3 regions of the Brevibacillus composti genome follow, and region 1 is predicted to be linked to each of the others. Evidence: riboswitches for the same ligand, from Rfam matches in the RefSeq annotation. Region 1 holds a riboswitch; each other region holds the start of a gene.
The links. Region 1 has a riboswitch for lysine ahead of JD108_RS17830 (amino acid permease). Riboswitches for the same ligand answer to the same signal wherever they lie in the genome.
Positions count from the first base shown of each region.

Region 2: it holds a riboswitch for lysine, as region 1 does, so the genes downstream of both, JD108_RS16015 (aspartate kinase) here and JD108_RS17830 (amino acid permease) in region 1, are expected to answer to the same signal.
Region 3: it holds a riboswitch for lysine, as region 1 does, so the genes downstream of both, JD108_RS07755 (transporter substrate-binding domain-containing protein) here and JD108_RS17830 (amino acid permease) in region 1, are expected to answer to the same signal.

Region 1 is NZ_CP066308.1:3,546,758-3,549,026, reverse strand. It holds gene JD108_RS17830 (amino acid permease) at 1-794, opposite strand, end outside; lysine riboswitch at 898-1,085, opposite strand; gene JD108_RS17825 (cadherin-like beta sandwich domain-containing protein) at 1,414-2,269, shown strand, end outside.
Region 2 is NZ_CP066308.1:3,160,825-3,163,093, reverse strand. It holds gene uvrC (excinuclease ABC subunit UvrC) at 1-551, shown strand, start outside; lysine riboswitch at 662-849, shown strand; gene JD108_RS16015 (aspartate kinase) at 1,065-2,269, shown strand, end outside.
Region 3 is NZ_CP066308.1:1,481,966-1,484,234, reverse strand. It holds gene JD108_RS07755 (transporter substrate-binding domain-containing protein) at 121-954, opposite strand; lysine riboswitch at 1,075-1,261, opposite strand; gene JD108_RS07750 (hypothetical protein) at 1,392-1,595, shown strand; gene JD108_RS07745 (hypothetical protein) at 1,595-1,888, shown strand; gene JD108_RS07740 (helix-turn-helix transcriptional regulator) at 1,992-2,269, opposite strand, start outside.

The DNA.
Region 1 (2,269 bases):
GGATTGTCGTACGGAATCAAGAGACCGATGACGAAAATCGCAAAAATATAGAAGAGCAGGATGCGCCAGAAAATCTGCTTGACCGCTTTGGGGATATTCCGCTTCGGATCTTCGCTCTCTCCGGCCGCAATCCCGACCAGCTCGGTCCCCTGGAAGGAGAAGCCGGCGATCATGAAGACGCCGAGGATAGCCATAAAACCGCCGTGAAACGGTGCCTCTCCCTTGGTAAAGTTGGTGAAGCCGACTGCTTCCCCGCCCATGATGCCAAAGATCATCAGGGTGCCCACGACGATAAAAATGATGACGGTGCTTACTTTGATCAGAGAAAACCAGAATTCCGACTCGCCATATCCCTTTACGGATAACATATTGAGGCCAAACATCAAGACGAGAAACAGAGCGCTCCAGAGCATCGAAGGGGTGTCCGGAAACCAGTATTTCATGATCAGCGCACCGGCCGAGAGTTCGACGGCGATCGTAATCGCCCAGTTGTACCAGTAGTTCCAGCCCAGCGCGAAGCCGAGAGACGGGTCGACGAACTTGGCCGCGTACGTGCTGAAGGAACCGGAGACAGGCATGAAGGCCGCCATCTCGCCGAGGCTCGTCATCAGGAAGTAGACCATCAAGCTGATGGCGATATATGCCGCCAGAGCGCCGCCCGGACCCGCGGAATGGATCGAGCCGCCGCTGGCGAGAAAAAGCCCGGTGCCAATCGATCCGCCGATCGCGATCATCGTCAGGTGGCGGGCTTTTAATCCGCGTTGCAGTTGATTCGAAGAAGACATAACGCACATGCACGACCTTTCTGTTTTTTTGGGAAGGACGGCTGGAAATAAAAAATACCACCATAGCCAAAACGGCATAAGGGCGGTATGCTCCAATCCCCACCAAGCCTTCACGGAAGATAGCACAACACGTCTGCCAGGCGGGCAAACGTGACAGTTCTGTCCCTTTCGGGTACAGCCCCAGCCTGTGCGGCAGAGAACACACAGCAGGCTTCGGCGGCTTTTCCCTCCTCGTGGAGTCATTGATCTTCTCTGAATCTCGTCCCGAATCATATAAAAGCCGCGACCTCTATCCTCATCGTGCAAGATGAGGATATTGATTATGAAATTATGTTACGGTTCAAGTATATGAGTTTTCCGATAGAAATCAAGTGTGAGTTTGTGCCAGCCCGGTTGGCGGCACCCCCCCTCCCGTAACAGATGTTTCAAAACCGACTATCCTCACCGGTCTTTCTTCATGGTAGAATAGTACCATTATTAGGAATCATGATAAATATGCCAGCAATGGTTCGAATGAACCATAGCGAGAGTCGAGCGCTCGTATAGACAGGGAACATAGAAAAGCAACGAGAGATTGTTTCAGGACGAAGACTGAAGCAGAACGTGACGAGAGGAAAGAGGTGGACCCATGGAGAGAAGGAGTACCTGGCGCCTGCTGATGCTGTGCTTGGCCGTGATCATCTGTCTGACAGGCTTTTTGAATCAAGGGACAAGCCATGCGGCGATGGCCGCGGGAACGCCGGTGGACCGCGCAAACGACCCGCTGAATGGCGACTGGTCCAAGCCGTATGCGGTGAAATACGATACGGACGAGGCGGACCTGATGGTGCGGGTCGGGGATATCGACAATTTTGGCAAAGGATGGCCGGAAAATTACGATCCGTTTTCGGGAAAAAGCACGGCTGCGCCCTACCCCGTCATCCAGAGAGAGCCGGATGATCCCCGGGGGACGGACCAGTTGATGGTGATCAGTTCTTTCCTCTATCCCGCCTTCTCGTCGGGGCTGTCCGAAGCCGAGAGGGACAAGATCGCCGATGGCTATACCCGTTCGAATGCGTACAGAAAGAACGCCAATCCCGTCGTGCCGGTAACCGTCACTTTCGACACGAAGAACACGCCAATCAAAGGGGCGATTCTCCAGCTCTTTATCAACGACTACCAGCCGCAGAAATTTCCCGGCCGGGTGAAGTATACGGCAGAGCTGAACGGCGTCCGTGCGCCTTTTCTGGAAAAGATCATCAACTCTCTGAATCAGCATGGACCGATCGGAAAGCTGATCAGCGTGCAAATTCCGGATGAATATCTCCCCTTGCTGCAGGACGGCAGCCTCACGATATCGCTGGATGACCGATCGACGAAAAACCCCTATGGAGACGGGGGTGCGATCGATTTCGTCAAGCTGTTGATCAATCTCGGGGAGTACAAGCAGACAGGCGCCGTGAAAGGGCGGGTCACGGATTCCTCGGCGCCGCCGAAGCCGCTGG
Region 2 (2,269 bases), 390 kb from region 1:
ACCGCAAATTCAAGATCAAAACGGTCGAAGGCCCTGATGACTACGGCTCCATGCGGGAAGTCATCCGCCGCCGCTACACCCGCCTGCTCAAGGAAAACCAGCCGCTGCCCGATCTGATCGTCATCGACGGCGGCAAGGGCCAGATCAGCGCGGCCATGGATGTGCTGGAAAATGAGCTGGGCCTGTATATTCCCGTCTGCGGGCTGGCCAAGGACGACAAACACAAGACGGCGCAGCTGCTCTATGGAAACCCGCCCGAGCCGGTCGAACTAAAGCGGGACAGCTACGAGTTTTATCTGCTTCAGCGCGTGCAGGATGAGGTACACCGCTTTGCCATCACGTTCCACAGGCAGTCGCGCACCAAGACGCTGCTCACCTCCCAGCTGGACGAGATTCCGGGAATTGGGGAAAAGCGGCGCAAGCTCCTGTTCCAGCATTTTGGCTCGCTCAAAAAGATGAGAGAGGCCACGGTAGAGGATTTCCGGCAGTTGGGCATCGGCGACAAATTGGCCCGGGAGATCATCGCCAAACTCCGAAAGATGGATCTGTAATTCACAGTCCTGAGCCTTTTTAACGAATGATCAAAATACTGTTTGAACAACAGTGGCAAGCGTGATATAATCCCTTTCAAACAGAATACTGTAACCTCACTTCCCCAATGGAGTGAGGTAGAGGCGCGAAAACCATGAGTACCACCCCGAGATCGGGAATCGTTGAAGGGCTGTGGAAAGGGGGATTCGCCGAAGTACAAAGAGAGACCCGCTCTCTTTTGTGCTGGGCCTGTGTTGAACAAATACAGGACTGTCATCTGGCCAATGCCCGATTGCCAGATGGAGAGCTATCTCACGAGTCTGCGTGCATGATTGTCAGGGTGTGTCTTTTTCTGTGTATCTGCACATGGATGACTCGCGTAGTCCAGGGAAGGAGGAACCGATCTTGTCTATACATGAGTAGGCAGCGGCAGGTGTATTCCTCGTCGCTGCCTTTTTTCATTGGAATATGCGCAACCGAAGAGAAAGACCTGTCGATGCAGATGTATATATGGAAAAAGGGAGAGAAGCCGCATGGGTTTGATCGTGCAGAAATATGGAGGTACCTCTGTTGGTACCGTTGAACGCATTTTTCGAGTAGCCGACCGGATTGTTGAAAATAAAGAAGCGGGCCATGACATGGTGATTGTCGTATCCGCCATGGGTAAATCCACAGACGTGCTGGTGGATATGGCAAAGCAAATTTCCCCGTATCCGTCGGAGCGAGAAATGGATATGCTCCTGGCCACAGGGGAACAGGTATCCATCGCCCTACTGTCGATGGCGCTGCATCAAAGAGGCTACGACGCTATCTCGCTGACGGGCTGGCAAGCGGGAGTCGTAACGGAATCGATTCACGGCAGAGCCCGGATCAAAGAGATTCAGACAGAGCGAATCCAGCGCGAACTAGCCCGGGGACGCGTCGTCATCGTGGCAGGTTTTCAGGGAGTCAGTGACGAAGGGGAAATTACCACGCTGGGCCGCGGCGGTTCCGACACCTCCGCAGTGGCGCTCGCAGCGGGCCTGAACGCCGAGAGATGCGAGATTTTTACGGATGTCGCAGGCGTCTTCACAGCCGATCCGCGCGTCGTTCCCGCTGCACAGAAGCTGGACAGCATCTCTTATGACGAAATGCTTGAGCTCGCCAATCTCGGGGCGGGTGTCCTGCACCCCCGCTCGGTCGAAGCGGCGAAAAAATATCAGGTGCGGCTCGTGGTCCGCTCCAGCTTTACCACAGAAGAAGGTACGTATGTAGAGGAGGTTCCCCAGATGGAAACAGGAAGAGTAGTAAGCGGAGTCGCCCATGATGAAGACGTGGCGAAGGTGACGGTCGTGGGCATGCCGGCCCGGGTAGGAACCTTGTCCCGCCTCTTTCACACGCTGGCGGACAATCAGGTGAATGTGGATATTATCATCCAAAGCTCCTACGACGCCGACGTCACCAATATTTCCTTCACCGTGGCAGGCAGCGACCTGCATAAAGCCCTGGATACGCTGGCCGCCAATCAATCCGAACTGGGCTTTGCCAAAGTGGACCATGAAGAAGGCTTGACGAAGGTCTCCATCGTCGGTGCGGGCATGGTGAACAATCCGGGCGTAGCAGCGGAGATGTTCCGCGTCCTGGCCGAGCAGGAGATTACGATCAAAATGGTCTCCACCTCGGACATCAAGGTCTCTTGCGTGATTCCGGCGGCGCTCACCGAATTGGCCGTTCGCAGCCTGCATACGGCCTATGGCTT
Region 3 (2,269 bases), 2.1 Mb from region 1:
CCCCCATTCCACATTGCGTCCAAGCTGCTTGGCAAGCTCACCGGCACCAGGCGGCGAGCTGTCCGCAGCCGTTCATCATAAAACCGACTGCATGGCGATGCAGCCGGTTTCGCAACATGATTATTTTGCTGCTGGTTGATTTTTGATCGCGGCATCCATGATGCTGGTACGCTCTTCTTCGGAAATGCCTGCGAGAATTTCGTTGATTTTCGCCGTAAGCTCGCTGCCTTTCTGAAGGCCTACAGCGATGGCGGTATCATCTTCCGAAGTCGTAAAGCCGTCTGTAAACTCGACCATGGCGAAGTTCGGATTGGCTGCGGATGCGCTGACTGCTTCTGGACGCTCGGAGACATAGCCGTCAATAATGCCGGATTCCAGCGCCACTCTCATCGCCGGGAAGTTGTCCATCGCCGGCTCCTGCACGACCCCTTCAATCTGGTTGATCACGGAGTAGTGGAAGGTGTTCAATTGAGCGGTTACCTTCGCGCCTTTGAAATCCTGGATCGACTTCGCGCCTTCGTATTTGCCGCCTTTTTTCACAACCATCACTAAATTCGATTTATAGTAATTGTCCGAGAAATCGATCGTCTGTTTCCGCTCGGCGGTTGGGGACATCCCCGCGACGATGGCGTCGATCTTGCCGGAAGTCAGCGCCGGCACCAGGCCATCCCACTCCGTTTTCACGATCACCAGTTTTTTGCCGAGACCGTCGGCCAGCTTTTTCGCGATTTCCACATCGTAGCCGCCTGCATATTCGGCGTTGCCGTCGATTTTCACCGCACCGTTGGAATCATCCATTTGCGTCCAGTTAAAAGGCGCATACCCGGCTTCCATGCCTACGCGAAAGACGCCTTCGTCCGAAGATGCCGCCGGTGTGCTGTTGCTGGTCCCGCATCCTGCGACGAAAAGAATGGCCGAGAGACAGAGTGCGAGAAATGGTGAATGTTTTTTCATGTTCGAATACTCCTTTTTCTAGTGTGATTGTTGGCAGGGCTTTTTCCAAATAAAAAACGACCTGAGATAGCCTCAGGTCGCACTATATACATAGTTGCCCAACATACCTCTCTCATCCCCAGTCGAGATAGCACAACTCAATAAATCGGGTCATTTATTGAGACAGTCCTGCAGCTCTTAACTGCAGACCCAGCAAGCAATACGTGAGAATCGTATTACGAGCTTCGGCGACATTTCCTTCTCCTTGGCTTCACCGTCTTCTCCAACTCCACCAAGGACTGTTAAATATCGCACCTCTACCTCACTGTGTTAAGTGAGGTCGTATTCAATTATGCTTTGAGTTTACAATGGTCTGTTTATTTTGTCAACCTGTGTGGGTCGAAAGTGTGAAACCCGCTGGAACTTCAGACGTACATGTAGAAAAAGGGGGCGTGGAGATGGCAGCTGTTTTCGGGATTCTTTTCTACATCTTTTGGTTTGTGATCACGGGGTATATCGCGTTAAAACCGCGGTCTGCCTGGGAGATACTGGGCAAGTGGCAAGCCCGGCGTTACCCTTCCCGGCACTATTTCATGATGATGCGACTGTTTGCAGTTTTTGCTTTTTTCGGACCGCTGATCTGGTTTTTGACGCAGTTGTAATGGTCAGCATCGTATTCCTACTGTCGACGGGCTTCTCCCTTCTCTTTGCCTTCTTAGCCATCATGTCTGGAAATGGGCGATACCTGATTGCGAGCGCGTGCTTGTACTTTCCGCTCGCCTGGTATTTGAACGCTACTCCCCGCTTTGAAGGGGCCTTGCTGCTCTATCTTTTTCATCTATTGATCGCTTATTCTCTCTACCGAGGCCCCAAACTGCTATGGCTGGCTTGGGTCTCTTTTGTGGCTCTTCTCGCCGTTCCTGCTTGGCTGGTGATCTCCGTCTTGTTTCATTGAAGAGGGACACCGTGCACCCGTATTCCATCCCGCCTCATCGCTGCCGCTATCACTGCTTTTGGCGGCAGTCTGCCTTTTCCCCGCTATTTTTGTCATCCCCCTGTCATGCATGGTCTGTCTGGCCGGTCACCGTGTAATGCTGGAGAAGTTCTTGAGACCATGAGCGTATGCGGCTCACCATCTCCTCGGGCTCGATTACTCTCGCTACGGTACCCAGCTGGAAAAAATAACGGGAAACGAATTCGATCTCCGCCCGATCAATGACTGTATCAATAGAACCCTGGCCTTGATCGTTGGTGATGAGATAAGGCTCCAGCCATGGCTGGCTTCGGCATTGACGAAGTCCCTCCTCGGTCAGTTCCACGTATAGCCTGATGGGCG